DNA from 2 places in the Sulfitobacter sp. EE-36 genome. Region 2 is predicted to be linked to the other one. Evidence: riboswitches for the same ligand, from Rfam matches in the RefSeq annotation. Region 2 holds a riboswitch; the other holds the start of a gene.
What was found. A riboswitch is a leader RNA that binds a small molecule or an ion and turns the genes downstream of it on or off. The one in region 2 is predicted to bind thiamine pyrophosphate.

Region 1 (9,255 bases), 1.2 Mb from region 2:
GTGCCCGGGGCCCGGTTGATAAAGTGGATCGCACGGTGGTGCGCACGACCATAGGCCATATCCACCAGGATCTTGTCAGGGTCGGCTGTAAAACCGCGATAGGCAAAGAACATCGCCTCGATCCCCTGCCGCAGCTGTTCATCCGTCAGGAACAGCAGGTTCTCGCCCGTGTGTGATGATGGGCCGCGTCCGTCTGCCATTATACTCTCCCCTTGCTGCGCCAAGAGCTTACGTCAGCGTTATTGACTTTCCAAGAGTCAAAGGCTATCGAATCCCATGTTTTGCGTAATTATATGTCTGCACACAGCGGGTTTCACGCAATTTTCATAAATCCCGAGGTGCTTTGAGGAAGGATACATCATGGACGGCGCATACGACGATCGCGACGGCAAAATCTGGTTGGACGGTAAAATGGTCGATTGGCGCGACGCCAATGTCCACATCCTGACCCACGCCATGCACTATGCGTCATCGGTGTTCGAGGGCGAACGCTGCTACAATGGCAAGATTTTCAAAGGCCGCGAGCATTCGGAACGGCTGCGCAAATCGGCGCAATACCTCGACTTCGAAATCCCCTATTCCGTGGACGAGATCGAAGCCGCGAAATACGAAATGCTCAAGGCGAACGGCTGGACCGATGCCTATGTCCGTGCGGTCGCGTGGCGTGGTGCCGGCCCCGACATGGGTGTCTCGGCGGCGCGCAACCCTGTGCGTCTGGCCATCGCGGGCTGGGAATGGGGCAACTATTACGGCGACGCCAAGATGAAGGGCGCCAAGCTCGACATCTCGAAGTGGAAGCGCCCGTCGCCCGAAACGATCCCCGTACACGCCAAAGCGGCGGGCCTGTATATGATCTGCACCACCTCCAAACACGCGGCAGAGGCCAAGGGCTGTTCCGACGCGCTGTTCATGGACTACCGTGGCTATGTGGCCGAAGCGACCGGCGCGAACATCTTTTTCGTCAAGGACGGCGAAGTGCACACGCCACTGGCCGATTGCTTCCTCAACGGGCTGACCCGTCAGACCGTGATCGGGATGCTCAAGGAAAAGGGCCTGACCGTGCACGAACGCCACATCATGCCGGAAGAGCTGGAAGGCTTCGAGCAATGCTGGCTGACCGGCACCGCGGCCGAGGTCACACCCGTCGGACAGATCGGCGACTACACCTTCGAGGTCGGCGCGCTCACCCGCGAGATTTCGGAAGACTACGAAAAGCTCGTCCGGTCCTGACCTGCCCCATCAAAACAAACGGCGCGAGGGGATCTCCCCCCGCGCCGTTTTCATGTCCGCACCTGCGGTGCAGCACGTCGTATTAGTAAAGCGCGACCGGATTGATCATGGCCTGTACCGTGCCTTTGATCAGCGGCTGCCCGAGCACAAACATGAACTCTTGCACGCCTTCCGCGACCAGCGGTCCTGTGTTCATCGTCTCCAGAATATAGATGCCGTTATCCTTGAGCAGCGTGACATGGCCATAGAACACCTTGTCCCCCTCTTTCGGTGGAATGGCTTCTAGGCCCCATGTGTCTGCACCCACGGCCATCGGGTTCATCGACGCCATAAACACCGCGCCTTCGTTATTCAGCCCCGGTTCGGTGGACCCCCAGGCCGTCGGGTCGCTTTCCATCATGCCGTCGGTCCAGCCGGTGTGAAACAGCACGATATCACCTTCGTTTACCGTGATCTGCTGCGCCTCCATCGCGGCGGTAATCTCTGCCTCGCCAAAATGCTCACCGGCGGCCAACACATCTTTGCCCATGTGCTTGGCCATATCGATGATCACGGCGCGCCCGACCAAGGGCGGCACGGCATGCGTTCCCAATTTGGTCAGGCCGCTGATCGCCGAGATTTCCTTTTCGTCCAGGCAGTTATAATACATCCCGTCTTCGCCCAGATGCCCAAGCCCGTCCAACTGCGACCCGATACCGATCCAGGTTTGCAGCAGATCGTCGTTATAATTGCCCTCATAGCCAAAGGACGACAGCTTTTGGCCGCCGTGCTGGTTCGGCTGAACGACCTGAAGGCTCAGCGAACGGGGCGGGAAGGCAGGTGTATCCGGCCCGATCACGATCCCGAGCGGCATCGATTTGCCCTGCTTGATCAGCTTGGCGGCCTCCAACGTGCGCTCAGTCGAGATCAGGTTCGCCGATCCCAGCTGGTCGTCAGGGCCCCAATGCGAATGGTCACAGTCTTGCGCCCATGCGGCAGATGCCCCGACACCGATGGACAAGGCAGTTGCGATAATCTTGGTAAATTTCATCTTTCTTCCCTCCCAGAAAACAGGGTGCAGCACCGACGGGATACCCGCGGCTCCACACCCCAGAGGGTTAGGCTAACATGAAATTCAATCATGGCACGTAATTTCAACCGGTCAGCTGGGCGTCCCCTGTGGCGTGCTGCTGGCCTTGGATTTGGACCGATCCAGCCCCAACTGCCGTTCCCGCCAGATGATCGCGGCACCGCCGGCGATGACCAGACCCGCACCGATCAGGATCGCAGGCGTCGGGATTTCGCTGAAAAGCACCCAGCCGATCATCACCGCGAACAGCATAGAGGCATAGTCGAACGGGGCGAGCATCGACACCGGGCCAAACCGGTAAGAGGCCGTGATCATGATCTGTGATACCCCGCCGATCATGCCCGACAGGATCAACAGCGCCGAGACTTGCCAACCGGGGTTCACCCACCAAAGCGGCTCCCAGTTGATCACCATGCCTGCGGGCAGCGTGAGGAACGACAGGCAGGTCGCGGTGAGCGAGAAATAGAACACGATGGCCGCCGTGCTGTCGGTTTGCACCAATCGGCGCACGTGGATCTGGACAAGCGCGCGCATGATCGACGCGGCAACCACCATCATCGCCCCCAGCATGGCAAGCTGCGACACACTATCCCCGCCTACGGTAAAGCGGGGATACAGAACGATCAGCACGCCGATCAGCCCCACGGCCACCGCAGACAGTCGGAACACACGCACCTGTTCGCCCAGGAATATCGCGGCGAAGATTACCGTGAAAAGCGGCGTGGCATAGCCGATCGCGGTGACCTCTGGCAGGGGCAGCAGGCTAAGCCCGGCAAAGGTCAGCGCCATCGCCGTGGTCCCGAAAACGCCGCGCCAGACGTGGCCCATCAGATTGCTTGGCTTCAGCCCGTCGCGCAGGTCGCCGCTTTGCCATAGCCACAGGATGATCATCGGGAAGGCAAAGAACGACCGGTAGAACACGGCCTGGGCGGCGGGCACGGTGGCCGTCGCGATCTTGATGAGGGCCGCCATGACCGAGAACAGAAAGACCGCCCCCAGTTTAAGGGCGATGGCCCGGCCGGGGCGGTGCTCTGTCGTGGTGCTTTGCATGGCGCATGCTTGCGCCTGCAGGTTTCAAGTTGCAAGACCCCGCGTCAACTTGCACGTCGTATTCCCGCCAACATGCGGAAAATCCAAGCGTTCCGCGCGACTTAGCCGATGATGCCGCGGTTTTCGCCGACCTGACCGCGGTGCAACAGCATATGGTCAAGCAGGACGCAGGCCATCATCGCTTCGCCCACCGGCACGGCGCGGATGCCAACGCAAGGGTCATGGCGGCCTTTGGTAATGATCTCTGTGTCTTCGCCGGTCTTGGTGATTGTCTTGCGTGTGGTCAGGATGCTTGACGTCGGCTTGACCGCAAAACGCAGCACGATGTCCTGACCGGTGCTGATGCCGCCCAAAATACCGCCCGCGTGGTTTGACGAATAGACAGGGCCGTCGGGGCCCATGCTGATCTCGTCCGCGTTCAGCTCTCCGGTCAGCATGGCGGCGGACATGCCTTCGCCGATCTCCACGCCTTTGACGGCGTTGATGCTCATCATCGCGGCGGCAAGATCGGTGTCGAGCTTGCCATAGACCGGCGCGCCAAGACCCGCGGGCACGCCGCGCGCTGTCACCTCGATGATCGCACCGACGGAGGATCCGGATTTACGCAGACCGTCCAGATACGCCGCCCACTCTTCTGCCGCTTTGGCGTCGGGCACCCAGAACGGGTTCTGTTCGATCTGGTCCCAATCGAAGGCATCGCGGTCGATCTTGTGCGGGCCCATCTGCACCATGTAGCCGGTGATCTGCACATTCGGCGCAATCGCCTTGATCGCTTCGCGCGCAAGGCCACCCGCCGCCACACGCGACGCGGTTTCACGTGCCGAGGACCGCCCGCCCCCGCGATAATCGCGGATGCCGTATTTCTGGAAATAGGTGATGTCGGCGTGACCGGGGCGGAACTTGTCCTTGATGTCGCCGTAGTCCTTTGACCGCTGGTCGGTGTTCTCGATCATCAGCTGGATCGGCGTGCCGGTGGTGACGCCTTCGAACACGCCCGACAAGATCCGCACCTCATCCGCCTCGCGGCGCTGCGTGGTGTATTTGTTCTGGCCGGGTTTGCGCTTGTCCATCCAGTGCTGGATCATCTCTTCGGTGATCGTCACACCGGGAGGGCAGCCGTCCACCGTGGCCCCCAAAGCAGGCCCGTGGCTTTCGCCCCAGGTGGTCACGCGGAAAAGATGGCCAAAGCTGTTGATCGACATGGGCGGTGCTCCTTTGGCGGTGATCCTTAACGGGGGCTGCACCATGCCTCAAGGGGTTTCACCTTGCGCGCGGGCGACAGGCGTTCTACCGATAAGATACCTCGGGGGGCCTGACAGGCTGAGATGTGCGCGCACGGACCCGTTGAACCTGAACCGGTTAACACCGGCGGAGGGAAGGTCTGGATACACCTCCAACGCTTTCTGACGCCGCATTTTGGAGGATGCCATGAAGTATCTTACACTTGCTGCCACCACGCTTTTCGCCACGCAAGCATGGGCCGATACGCCCGAACTGGTGGTCTATACCTACGACAGCTTTGTCGCCGAATGGGGCCCCGGCCCCGTGATCGAAGCGGCCTTCGAGGCCGAATGCGCCTGCGATCTGAAATTCGTCGGCATGGGCGATGGCGCGGCGCTGCTGGCGCGGCTCAAGCTGGAAGGCGCGCGGTCTGACGCCGATCTGGTGCTGGGGCTTGATACCAGCCTGATCGCGGGGGCCAAGGAAACAGGGCTGTTCGCGCCCGCCACAGTGAACGCGGATTATGACCTGCCGGTCACATGGGAGGATGACAGCTTTGCCCCCTATGACTGGGGCTATTTCGCCTTTGTCCATAACGCTGATCTGACCCCGCCCGCGAATTTCCGCGCGCTGGCCGACAGTGACCTCAAGATCGTGATCCAGGACCCGCGGTCCTCTACCCCCGGTCTGGGCCTGCTGATGTGGGTCAAGGACGCTTATGGCGACGAGGCCCCTGCGATCTGGGAAGGTCTGGCGGATAACGTCGTGACCGTGACCAAGGGCTGGTCCGAAGCCTACGGCCTGTTTCTTGAGGGCGAAGCCGACATGGTGCTGAGCTATACCACATCCCCCGCTTACCACCTGATCGCCGAAGAGGACGCGACCAAAGCCGCCGCCGCCTTTGACGAAGGCCACTACATGCAGATCGAAGTGGTCGGCAAACTGGCGGGCAGCGACCAGCCCGAGCTGGCCGATCAGTTCATGCAGTTCATGGTATCGGACGCGGCGCAATCGGTGCTGCCCACGACCAACTGGATGTACCCCGCCGTCACGCCCCAAGGCGGGCTGCCCGAAGGCTTTGAGCAGTTGATCGAACCGGGCAAGGCGCTGCTGATCCCGAACGATGACGTGCCCGCCCTGCGCGAGGAAGCATTGGCCGAATGGCTCTCCGCACTGTCGCAATAAGCACGAAATCCGGCATCAGCGCCGCCGTTCTGGTTGCGGCGCTGATCCTTGCTGCGGTGGGGGCCGTGCTGTGGCGGGCCGAGTTCGGCAGCGGGCTTGGCCCGGCCGATTGGTCCGCGATCCGGTTCACCGTGCTACAGGCCGCGCTTTCCGCCCTGCTGTCTACCATGCTGGCAATCCCTGTCGCCCGCGCCTTGGCGCGACGGCGCTTTGTCGGGCGCGGGCTGCTGGTCACGCTGCTGGGGGCACCGTTCATCCTGCCGGTGATTGTCGCCGTGCTCGGGGTGCTTGCGGTCTTTGGCCGCGCGGGCTGGCTCAATGCGGCGCTGGCGGCGGTCGGATTGCCCGGCATCACGATCTACGGGCTGCACGGCGTGGTGCTGGCGCATATCTTTTTTAACCTCCCGCTGGCCACGCGGCTGTTGTTGCAGGCGTGGCAGACCGTGCCCGCGGAACGGTTCCGGCTGGCCGCACAGCTTGGCCTGACCCCGCGCGCGGTATTCCGCAGCATCGAGCTTCCCCTCCTGCGGCAAATCCTGCCCGGCACCGCAGCGTTGATCTTTGTGATCTGCCTGACCAGCTTTGCCGTCGCGCTGACCCTCGGCGGCGGCCCCCGCGCCACGACGATCGAGCTTGCGATCTATCAGGCGTTCCGTTTCGACTTTGACCTGAACCGTGCAGCGCTGCTGTCGCTGGTGCAGCTTGGGCTTGCGGGCAGCACCGCCGCGCTGGCGCTGTGGATCATCCCCGCGATCAGTCTGGGCGGCGGGCAGGACCGACCCCTGCACCGCTGGGACGCACGTGGTGGGCTGCAACGGTGGCTCGACGCGCTGTTCATCACGTTGGCGGCGGGGTTTCTGCTGCTGCCCCTGACCTCGGTCGTGCTGCGCGGGGTGATCGGCCTGCCGCAAATGCCCGCCAGCGTGTGGCAGGCGGCGGGCACCTCACTCACCGTGGCACTGATTAGCGTGGTGGTCTTGCTGGCCTTGGCCCTGCCCCTTGCCGGATGGATCGCGACCCGCGCCCGCGGCGGGGTAGAGGCCGTGGGCCTCTTGGGTCTAGCCGCCTCTCCGCTGATGATCGGCACCGGCTGGTTCATTCTGATCAACCCTGTCGCCAGCCCCTTTGCGCTGGCCCTGCCCGTCACGGCGCTGGTCAATGCGCTGATGGCCCTGCCCTTCGCCCTGCGTATTCTGGTGCCCCGCCTGCGCGACACGGTGCAGATCTATGGCCGGCAGGCGCAGATGCTGGGGCTGAGTGGATGGCCGCTTTGGCGCTGGCTGATCCTGCCACGCTTGCGCCCGCAGATCGGCTTTGCCGCGGGGCTGACCGGCGCCCTGTCGATGGGGGATCTGGGGGTCATCGCCTTGTTCGCCGACCCCGACAGTGCCACCCTGCCACTGCAGATGTACCGGTTGATGGGGGCCTACCGGATGGAGGCCGCGGCCGGTGCGGCCCTGATCCTGCTGGCGCTGTCGCTTGGGATTTTCTGGATATTCGACAAGGGAGGGCGCTGGCATGCTGACGCTTGAGACCGCACAGATCACCCAAGGCAGCTTTACCCTGCACGCCGACCTGACCCTTGCGCCCGCGCAGACCTATGCGGTGATCGGCCCCTCGGGTGCGGGAAAATCCACCCTGCTGGGGGCGCTTTGCGGGTTCATTCCGCTCAGGTCCGGCAGGCTGCTGTGGCAGGGCAAAGACATCACCCAAGCCGCCCCCGGTGCACGGCCGATGACGATGCTTTTTCAGGACAACAACCTCTTTCCCCATCTCAGCGTGATGCAGAATGTGGGGCTGGGGCTGCGCCCCGACCTGCGGCTCGGCACCGCGGACCAAACCCGTGTACACGAGGCGCTTGATCGCGTCGGGCTGCAGGGGATGGCTGCCCGCAAACCTGCCGAGCTTTCCGGCGGGCAGCAAAGCCGTGTGGCCCTCGCACGGGTGCTGGTACAAGCCCGTCCGCTTGTGCTGCTCGACGAACCCTTTGCCGCACTTGGCCCCGCCCTGCGCAACGACATGCTGGATCTGGTGGCCGCCCTCGCCGCAGAGACCAAAGCCGCGTTGATCATGGTCACCCACGCCCCCGAGGACGTGCGCCGCATCGCGGATCAGGTGATCTTTGTCGAAGCTGGCACTGCACATCCGCCGCAGCCTGCCGCAGCGCTGATGGACAACCCGCCCGACGCGCTGCGCGCCTATCTGGGGTAATCAGAAAATAACGGCGTAAAAGGTCAGCGATGTCAGCAGGATTGTCAGATACCCCAGCAGCACATAAAGCCCGTCGCGGGTGAACAGACCAAAGGCAAACAGCGCCACCGTCCCGCCCCCGAAGGACGACGCGAAGGGCACGAATTCAAGCAAGGGCCAACCCACAGGCAGGATCACGCAGGTCACCAACGTCAGCAGACGCATCGGGCCTGTCGTCAGAAACTGGAGCCTTTTGCCCGAGTGGCGATCAAAAAACGCCGCGGGCTTGCGCAGCCACCGCACGCAGAACAGCAATCGGGATGACTTGACCTCCCGGCGCAGCAGGAACTGCGGCAACCACAGACGTTTGCGCCCATAGACCGCCTGCGCCGACAGCACGATGATCACCATCGCCATGAAACTGGACACACCAAAGACACCGGACAGCGGCGACACCAACAGCAGCGCGGCCAGCAGAATGAACGGGAGCAGGGACCGCTCTCCGAATTCGTTCAGCACATCGTTGATCGTGACCGTCTCGCGGCTGGCCGCTTGTTCCATCCCGTCCAGCAGATGGGTGAGGCTACGCTCCTCGATATTGTGCATATACCCCCCAAAGGTCAGCTGTCTTGTGCAAGCAATGCCGCCAGCCCGGCCCGATAGGTGGGGAACTGCGGTGCCCAGCCTAACGCCTGCTTGATACGGTCGTTCCGAACCTTCTTGCTTTCCGCGTAAAAGCTGCGGGCCATGGGGGTCATATCGGCCTGATCAAAGGGGATCGCGGGGGGCACGGGCAGGCCAAGCAGCGCTGCCGCGTGGGCGATCACGTCTTGCGGCGGCGCGGGGTCATCGTCGCACAGATTATAGACCGCGCCCGGGTCGGGCCGCTGCAAGGACAGCTCAAGCGCTTGGGCAATATCCTCGACATGGATCCGAGAGAAGACCTGCCCCTGCTTGATGATCCGCCGCGCCGTTCCGGCCCGCACCTTGGCAAAGGGGCCGCGTCCGGGGCCATAGATGCCTGCGAGGCGAAAGATATGCAGCGGCAGATCGGGGATCGCCTGCCACCGTGCCTCTGCCGTGACACGGGCGCGTCCGCGCTTGGTCGATGGTGTCAGCGGCGTGTCCTCGTCCACCCAATTGCCGTCGTGGTCACCGTAAACCCCTGTTGTCGACAGGTAGCCGACCCACCGCAGATCGGGCGCGGCGCGAATGACCGCATCCTCGACCGCATTCAAAACCGGATCGCCTGCGCTGTCCGGTCCGGCCGAGACGAGCACATTGGGAAACTGCGCGATCAACGCCCCCAG
Region 2 (9,255 bases):
TGGCGACAGCGGTGTTCAGCAGCACCGCGTCAAACCCCAGCTCCATCGCCTGTGCGGCGTGTGAGGGCAGGCCGATGCCCGCGTCGATCACCAGCGGCACATCAGGAAAATGCGCCCGCATGGCGCGCAGCCCGAAAAGGTTGTTCAGCCCCATCCCCGACCCGATGGGCGCGCCCCAGGGCATCAGCACCTCGCAGCCCGCCCGCAGCAATCTATCCGCGACTACAAGGTCTTCGGTGGTGTAGGGAAAAACCTGAAACCCGTCCTCGCTCAGGATGCGGGCGGCCTCGACCAGACCGAAGACATCGGGCTGCAACGTGTCCTCCTCGCCGATGACCTCGAGCTTGATCCAGCGTGTGTCGAACACCTCGCGGGCCATATGGGCGGTGGTGACGGCCTCTTTGACGCTGTGACATCCGGCGGTGTTGGGCAGTACATGGACGTCTAGCGCGCGGATCAGTTCCCAGAAGTCCTGACCGGCGCGATCCCGTCCGCTTTCGCGCCGCAGCGATACCGTCGCCACCGCCGCGCCGCTGCGCGCAAAGGCGTCTGACAGCACCTTGGGCGAGGGGTATTGCGCGGTGCCCAGCATCAGACCATTGGCAAGGGTTTCTCCGTAAAATGGGCGCATCTCAGCCTCCCTGCATGGGGGCGAGGACTTCGATGCTGTCGCCGGAGGACAGGGGGTGGCTGGCCCGCAGGCTGGCGGGGATAAAGCTGCCGTTGACGGCGGTAGCGACTTTCGCGCCGCCGAATCCTTCGGCCTCTAGCAGGGCGGCAAGCGTGGGCGCGTCGCTGTCGAGCGGGGCACCGTTAAGCTGTAGTTTCATGAAAAATCTCCGGTGTTTTGGCGTCAAGGATCAGGTCAGCCACCATGGTCGCCAGCGCGGGAGCGAGCAGGAAACCGTGGCGATACAGACCGTTGGCGCGGATCAGATTGCCCTGCCGTTCGATGCGCGGCAGGTTGTCGGGGAAGGCGGGGCGGCTGTCGACGCCGATCTCTAGGATCTCGGCCTCGCCAAAGGCGGGGGACAGTGCGTAGGCCGCGCTCAGCAGTTCAAGCACGGACCGCACGCTGGCATGGGCACCGGCGCGGCCTTCGACCATTGTGGCGCCGAGCATGTAGATCCCGTCACCGCGCGGCACGAGGTAGATCGGCACACGTGGGTGCAGCACGCGGATGGGGCGGGTAATCTCGATATCGGGGCAGGACAGCAGCGCCATTTCCCCCTTCACCCCGCGCAAATCAGGCAGATCGGCGCGCGCGTGATAACCGCGGCAATCAACGACGAGGCCGCCTTGCGCCAGCGCTTCGGGGGCGGCCTCGCCCTGTTCGAAACTGGCCCCATCGGCCACCAGCCCGCGCCACAGCTCTGCCAGCGCAATGCGGGGCGACAGGTGGGCCTCGGTCTGGAAATAGAGCCCTTTGGCAAAGCGGTCGCCCAAGTCGGGTTCAAGCGCCGCGATCTCTGCGCCGGTCAGGGTTTGGTGGCTTGTCGTGCGGCGGGCAAAGCGGGTCAGATCGCTGCTGTCCCGCGCCGGAGAGATCACAAGCGACCCGCGTCGGTGCAGCGATGTGGTGCGCTGCCCCCACCAATCCGCCGCCCTTTGGCCCAGCCGGATCACGGGTTCCTCGGCGCTTTCACCTTCGCAAAACGGGGCGAGCATGCCGCCAGCCCACCAAGAACACCCTTGCGGACCGGGCTGGCGGGCTCGGTCGATCAGATGCACGCGCATCCCGCGATCCAGCAAGACACGCGCGATACACAGCCCCGCGACGCCCGCGCCGATGATGGTGACCTGCGTCATGACCAGACCGCGTGGAAGTGATGCACCGGCCCGTGGCCCGTGCCGATATCAAGTTGATCGGCGGCGATGATGGCGCGGTGCAGATAGTCATGGGCGGCCTGTACCGCCGCGCCAAGGGGTTTGCCGTGGGCCAGCCCCGCAGCGATGGCCGCGGCGTAGGTGCATCCCGTCCCGTGGGTATTGCGCGTGTCGATGCGCGGCGCGCTGAGCCATGTGACACGCTCTGCGGTGACCAGTGCGTCGCTACAGATATTGCCCGCGCTATGGCCGCCCTTCATCAGCACCGCCTTCGGCCCCATCTTTAGCAACGCGCGGGCCTGCGTGACCATCTGGTCGGCGCTGTCAGCCTCGGGCTGGTTCAACAGGCGGGCGGCTTCGGGCAGGTTGGGGGTCAGCAGATCGGCGCGCGGCAGGATATCCGCGATCAGCGCTGCGACGGCGTCTTCTTGCAACAGCGCATCGCCGAATTTTGCGATCATCACCGGATCGACCACGATGGCCCCCCGAAACGCGGACAGCGCAGATGCCACCGCCTGAATAATCTGCGGAGAAAACAACATGCCCAGTTTGATCGACTGCACCGAAAGATCGGACAGCACCGCATTGATCTGGGCCGCGACGATGGGGGCGGGGATCTCGTGTACCGCGCTGACGCTGCGCGTGTTCTGCGCGGTCACGGCGGTGATCACGCTGGCGGCATAGACACCATTGGCCGACATCGCCTTGATATCGGCCTGAATGCCGGCACCACCGCCGCTGTCGGATCCGGCGATGGTCAGGGAAATGGGGGTCGTCTTGGTCACATGCTCGCCTTTCGGTGGTGGGCAAGCAGACGCAAGAATGAGCTTTGTGGCGTGGACCCAAGGCCGTTGCACAAAGATACCCGTTCCCTACGCCGGTATTGCCCGGATCAGGTTCGACGGGTCGGTGCACGCACCTCTCAGCCGCCTAGGGCACCCCGACGGATAGATGTTGGAACTGCGGCGCCCGTGGGGGCGTGCAGCGTCGTTGCTTTAGGCGTAGCCAAGTTCGGCAAACGGTGCAAGCCGCAAAATATTCAACCAAAGGTGGCGCAATTTTGGGCAAAACGGGCGCGGTTTGGACAGCCCTCCTGACGCTTGTCAGTCGAAACAACGCCTCGTAACCCAAAGCAACGTAACGTCACATTTCCCATATTCTGCGGTGTTAACCCTTTGGCATCAGCAAACTAGGGGTGATCGCGCAAAGACCCCGCGTGGCTGCGGTATCAAGTTCTGTTCTGCGGTATTGGCATCGAAATATCTTGCCCCTAGGCTGATTGACAGATTGAGTCGGATACCCTCGGGAGGAGGGGGCCGACACTCGGGAGGATGCGTTTTCTGGCCCGTTTTACGGGTCATTCCGGACGCGTCGCGACAAGCATTGGGAGGTGCTGCGTGACATCTGCAAAGATCACATCTGCGTCCTGCGCATGGGCATCCGTAGTTTTTGCGGTGCCTGTGATCCTGCGATCCCGAACAATCCAAAGATGTACAACAGGGAGAGAGACCACATGAAGAATATGACACGTTTTGCCAAGGCCGCTGTCGGGTCCTTTGCGGTATCCATGGCGCTTTCGGGCGTCGCGATGGCGCAGGAGTATGAGTGGCCGCGCATGCTCGTGATTGCCACGCCGGGCACGTCGACAGGCAGCTTTGCCTCGACCAACGGTTGGGGGCCTGCGTTGCAAAAAGAAACCGGCACCACCGTGCGGATCGTTCCCGAAGACAGCGAGCCCATGCGCTACAAACGTTTGACCGACCGCGAAGACATCGCGATCGCGTCGGTTTCCGCGTCGGAAATGGCGTTGCAAGCGGAAGGGGTCGGCGGCTATGCCTCGGCGAAACCCATGCCGCAGCGGATCTTGTGGCACCATAACGACACGCCTTGGGGCTTTGTTGTGGCTGGCGATTCCGATCTGCAAAGCCTTGAAGATATTGGCAAAGGCGGCGTGCGCGTCACCTCGGGGGTGTTCTCGCCCGCGATTGTCTCTGCGATCACACAGGCCCTGCCTGCCTTTATCGGCATGACGCCCGAAGAAGCACAGGAAAAGATCGAATTCGTCCCGGCCTCCAGCTACGGTGAAAACTGTCGTTCGGTTGTCGAGGGGAAGTCCGATGTGGCCTATTGCTCGCCGATCTCTTCCGTCCTGTCCGAAATGGAAGGCGCACCGGGCAGCATCCGCTGGCTGCCGATGGATCCCGCCAACAAAGAAGGCTGGGACGGCTACCTCAGCTACCGCCCCATGACGATCCCCTCGACCATCTCTATGGGGGTGAGCACCGCCAAAGGTGTCGAGTCCATGACGTCGAACTTCGTCTATGCCGTGCCGGTCACCGCAGAAGAAGATTTCGTCTATAACATGGCGAAGTGGATGAATGAATCCCACGACAACTACAAAGGATCGCACGCGCTGGCGACCCGCATGTCGCTGGAGCATTTCCGCAACTTCCTGGATGCCAACCCGATCCCTGTGCACGAAGGCACGGTGAAATACCTGCGTGAAATCGGGGCGTGGACCGAAGAAGACGATGCCTGGAACAACGAGGCCATCGAGAAGATGGACGCGTGGGTCGCGGCACGCAACGCCGGCATGAAAGAGGCGATGGAGCAGGGCGTCGAGATGAATTTCGAGAACCAGGAGTATCTCGACATTCTGGCCAAGCACACCGACGGGCTGGAGCCGTTCCGCTCGCGTCTGTAACGCCGCGCCGGACCGTCATCGACGGCATAAGACAGGGCGGAGCACAGCGTGCTCCGTCCTCCTAAGACACTGCCACAGCGCCCTTATTTTCAGGATCATCCATGTCAGCAACACAACACCCTCCGGCGGCTGAAACGGCTGTCGAACCCTCGTCCGAGACGACGCGACTGGGGGGATTATTCTCGTTCACCAGCATCGCTTTTGTGCTGCTGTGTACCTTTGGCCTCGGGATGGGGCTGGCCTATGTATTCGGCGTTCCCATCGGCGGGCGGCGTCTGATCGAGGGGCAGTATTACTGGGTCTTCATCGGCACCTTCCTTGCGGCGGCGTTCATCGCGCTGCCAGCGGTGAAATCGCACACCCATGTGCCGATCTATGACATCGTGGCGGCCGCCGCGGGCTTTGGCATCTGCATGTGGTTTTCCATGTATGCATGGGAGATCGTGCAGGCGGGTTGGACCAATTTTTACGCGGGCGTCGTGCTTTGGCTGCTGATGCTTGAAATCGCGCGCCGGTCGGGGGGCATCCCTTTCTTGCTCGTGGTGCTGGTGCTGGGGCTGTATCCGTTGGTGGCCGATTACTTCCCCGGTTTGCTGATGGGCATCCCCTATACGTTTGAACGCATGATCGAGGCGCATGTGTTCCGCACCGAAGGGTTGATGGGCATCACCACCAAGATCGTGGCCGAGATCGTGCTGGGCTTTCTGGTCTTTGCGGGTGTGCTAATCGCTACGGGGGCGGGGCAGTTCTTTATCGATCTGGCCAATGCGGGCTTTGGCAAGTACCGCGGCGGTCCAGCGAAAGTATCGATCGTGGCCAGCGCCTTTTTCGGGTCGCTGTCGGGGTCGATTTTCTCGAACATCGCGGGCACCGGGTCGATCACCATTCCGACCATGAAAAAGGTCGGCTACCCGCCCCATTACGCTGGCGCGATCGAGGCCTGTGCCTCGACCGGCGGGGTGGTGATGCCGCCGGTGATGGGGGCGATTGCCTTTGTCATGGCGATCACCATCGGTGTGGACTACGCGACCGTGATGGTGGCCGCTATCCTGCCGTCGGCGCTGTTCTACTTTGGTCTGATCCTGCAAGTCGACGCCTATGCCGCGCGCAAGGGGCTGGTGGGGATGAAACCCGAAAACCTGCCCTCGGCCCGCGAGGTCATGAAGCGCGGCTGGCCCTTCCTGCTGGTCATGATCTTTCTGGTCTGGGGCCTGCTGTATATGCGGTGGGAGTATTACGCCCCGTGGTACGCCAGTGCGCTGATGATCGCGTTGAGCTTCCTGCAACGCGAGACCATGATGACACCTGCGCGCATTTTTGAAACCCTGCGTCAGGTGGGTACGCTGGTCACACAGACCGCAGCGATCATCCTGCCGATCGCCTTTGTGGTCAGCGCCTTGACGATCACCGGTGTGACAGGGTCGATGACCTCGGGGCTGGTCGCTTTGGGCGGGGATAACGTCTATCTCGTGATCGCGCTTGGGGTTTTGGCCTGCTTTATCATGGGCATGGCGGGGCTTGCGATTGTGGCCTACATCTTCCTTGCGGTGACGCTGGCGCCCGCGATCATCGAAATCGGCGGGTTGAACACGGTCGCGGTGCACTTCTTCATCGTCTACTACGCGATGCTGTCGGTGATCACGCCTCCGGTAGGGGCTGCGGCGTTTCTGGCGGCGACGATTGCGGGGGCCAAGCCGATGCTGACCTCATTTACCGCGATGCGGTTGGGGGTGGTGATCTACTTTGTGCCGCTGTTCTTCCTGTTCCAGCCTGCGCTGGTGCTGCAGGGCGATCTGACGCCGCTGATCTATGTGCTGCCGTCGATCATCATCGGCATCACGCTGCTGTCCGGCGGGCTTGAGGGCTATCTGCTGGGCGTCGGTATGGTGCGGCCCTGGTTGCGTCTGCCTCTGGGGATCGCGGGCTTTGCCTTCAGCTTTCCGGGGCTGACGACGACGCTGATCGCGGGTGTCGCCTCGGCCGCGCTTGTCGCGGTGATCTGGCGTGACAACCGCAACGGCGTGGTTGCGGTCCCTTAAGATTGGGCGCGCGGGGACATCCCCGCGCGCCGCAGTTCATGACGTTTGCGAGGGGCGCAGCTGTGCCGTCCCCAAGGCGCTCAGCGCCAGCATTAGCGCCGCGGTGCCAAGGCACAGCGCCAGCCCCCCCAGTTGATAGGTGAAGCCTGACAAAAGCGTGCCTACCAACCGACCGGCCGCGTTGGACATATAGTAGAACCCCACATCCATCGTGACCCGCTTTGCATCCGTGAAGCTGAGGATCAGATAGGAATGAAGCGCCGAATTCACCGCGAAAATCGCCCCGAACACCAGCAAACCGATGACAATCGTGACTGTCAACGCGGGGGACGGGGCAGGCGTGATCCTGACCAGCGCGGCAAGCACGGCAGGCACGACGACCAGCGCAAGGTTCCAGTGTCGGGCCTGCGCGAGCGTGTCGCCCTCGGTCCGGCCTGTGGCCCGCAGTATCTTCGGGGCCCAGCCTTGCACGGCCCCATAAAGGATCGTCCACACCGCCATAAAGCTGCCGATCATAAAGAAAGCCTCCCGCTTGCTTTCGACGCTGCCATCGGAGAGCACGGCGTAGAAATAGATCGGGATGCCCACGACAAACCACACGTCGCGCGCCCCGAACAGAAACAACCGCGCGGCGCTGAGCCAGTTGATATTGCGGTTCTTGGACAGGACTTCGGTGAACTTGGCATCCTTGCGCCCCACGGGCAGGCCCGCGGGCATACCGATAATGACGCCGATCAGGATCACAAACAGGATCGCGGCCATCACCAGCGTCGACGGCACAAACCCCAGCAACGCCAGCATCCCCGCACCCAGCAGAAAGCCAGCGCCCTTGACCGCGTTCTTCGATCCGGTGAGCAGTGCGACCCAGCGGAACAGGCCGCCCCCCGCGGTGGGGGCCAGCAGCTTGACCGCGGATTTAGAGCTCATCTTGGCCAGATCCTTGGCTACGCCTGACAACCCTTGCACCAGCATGACAAAGACGACCGAGGCGGCGACGCTCCATGCCGGATCAAGCTGTGTTAGTGCCAGTAGCGCGACCACTTGCAACGACAGCCCGGCATAGAGCGTCGAGGTCAGCCCGAAGCGCGCCGCGATCCAGCCCGCCGACAGGTTGGTGACCACGCCCGCGATCTCGTAGAGCACAAACAGATAGGCCAACTGTACCGGAGAGAACCCGAGCGTGTGAAAATGCAGCAGCACCAGCATCCGCAGTGCGCCGTCGGTCAGCATAAAGGCCCAATAGGCGGCGGTGACAGTGATATAGGCGGTAAAACCGGCAGGGCGTGTCACAGCTTGCCGCCCACCATCAGCGCCACATCCACCAGACGGTACGCATAGCCCATTTCATTGTCATACCACGCATAGATTTTGACCTGTGTGCCATTCACCACCATCGTCGACGGCGCATCCACGATCCCGCTGCGGGTGTCATTGGTGTAATCCGACGACACAAGCGGGCGTTCCTCAAAGCCCAGAATGCCCTTTAGCGGCCCCTCGGCGGCGGTTTTGAACAGGGCGTTGACCTCTTCCACACTCGTCTCACGCTCCACCTCGAACACACAATCGGTGATCGACGCATTCAGCAGGGGCACCCGCACGGCGTGGCCGTTCAGCTTGCCGGTCAGCTCCGGATAGATCAGCGTGATCGCCGTGGCGGACCCCGTGGTAGTGGGGATCAGGTTGGTCAGCGCCGATCGGGCGCGGCGCATGTCCTTGGCGGGGCGGTCCACGATGGTTTGCGTGTTGGTCACGTCATGGATCGTGGTGATCGACCCGTGTTTGATCCCGATCCCTTCCAGCAGGACTTTGACGACGGGGGCAAGGCAGTTGGTGGTGCAGCTCGCCGCGGTGACGATGCTGTGCGTGGCTGGATCATAGGTGTCGTCGTTCACGCCATAGACGATATTCGCCGTCGGCCCGTCCTTGACGGGGGCAGAGACAACGACCTTTTTCACGCCCGCTTCGAAATAGGGGGCAAGCTTGGCTTCGGTCTTGAACGCACCGGTGCAGTCGATCACCACATCCACACCCTCCAGCGGCAGGTCTGTGATCGATTTGGTGCTGGTCACGGGGATACGCGTGCCGTCGATGGTGATCGCGTTATCCTCTGCGCTGAAGGTCGCAGGCCAGCGCCCGTGGACGGAATCAAACTCCAGCAGATGGGCGTGCATCTCGGGGTCGCCAACCGCGTCGTTGATAAAGGCGATCTTGGCCCCCTGTTCCAGCAAGGGCCGCAGGGCGAGTTTTCCGATGCGGCCAAGGCCGTTCAAAGCATAGGTTGTCATGGTGGTTTATCCTGTGGTCACTGGGTCGGCCCCAATGGCATCGACCCGTTTTTGCAAGGCAGCGCGGTCTAGCGCTTCGAAAGGCAGGGCGGTGAAGGCCAGAAGCCGGTTGTGCAGCGCGCCATATGTCTGCTGGAAGGCCAGCCGGCGTTCCGCTTCTGTCCCTTCGGCTTTGACGGGATCGGGCATGCCCCAATGCCCCGACACGGGCTGGCCGGGCCAGGTGGGACATTCCTCGTTTGCGGCGTGGTCACAGACAGTAAAGACGAAATCCATCTGCGGCGCATCGGCGGTCTGGAATTCAGAGATATGTTTGGACCGCAGCGCGTCGATGCTATGGCCCTTGGCTTGCAGCATCTCGACCGCAAGGGGGTTAAGCTCGGACCGGGGCAGGGTGCCC

Region 1: another riboswitch for thiamine pyrophosphate. It lies ahead of thiB (thiamine ABC transporter substrate binding subunit); the one in region 2 lies ahead of thiD (bifunctional hydroxymethylpyrimidine kinase/phosphomethylpyrimidine kinase).

Annotation. Positions count from the first base shown of each region.
Region 1 covers NZ_CH959310.1:1,011,020-1,020,274, reverse strand. Annotated here, with positions in the region: gene EE36_RS07475 (MarR family winged helix-turn-helix transcriptional regulator) at 1-200, opposite strand, end outside; gene EE36_RS07470 (branched-chain amino acid aminotransferase) at 361-1,230, shown strand; gene EE36_RS07465 (cyclase family protein) at 1,313-2,260, opposite strand; gene EE36_RS07460 (DMT family transporter) at 2,372-3,349, opposite strand; gene aroC (chorismate synthase) at 3,451-4,551, opposite strand; TPP riboswitch at 4,644-4,743, shown strand; gene thiB (thiamine ABC transporter substrate binding subunit) at 4,778-5,755, shown strand; gene EE36_RS07445 (thiamine/thiamine pyrophosphate ABC transporter permease ThiP) at 5,731-7,287, shown strand; gene EE36_RS07440 (ATP-binding cassette domain-containing protein) at 7,274-7,966, shown strand; gene EE36_RS07435 (exopolysaccharide biosynthesis protein) at 7,967-8,551, opposite strand; gene EE36_RS07430 (SDR family oxidoreductase) at 8,566-9,255, opposite strand, start outside.
Region 2 covers NZ_CH959310.1:2,224,749-2,234,003, forward strand. Annotated here, with positions in the region: gene EE36_RS13335 (thiazole synthase) at 1-631, opposite strand, end outside; gene thiS (sulfur carrier protein ThiS) at 633-830, opposite strand; gene EE36_RS13345 (FAD-dependent oxidoreductase) at 814-1,809, opposite strand; gene thiD (bifunctional hydroxymethylpyrimidine kinase/phosphomethylpyrimidine kinase) at 1,806-2,612, opposite strand; TPP riboswitch at 2,680-2,780, opposite strand; gene EE36_RS13355 (TAXI family TRAP transporter solute-binding subunit) at 3,341-4,531, shown strand; gene EE36_RS13360 (TRAP transporter fused permease subunit) at 4,633-6,570, shown strand; gene arsJ (organoarsenical effux MFS transporter ArsJ) at 6,607-7,860, opposite strand; gene EE36_RS13370 (ArsJ-associated glyceraldehyde-3-phosphate dehydrogenase) at 7,857-8,855, opposite strand; gene EE36_RS13375 (helix-turn-helix domain-containing protein) at 8,862-9,255, opposite strand, start outside.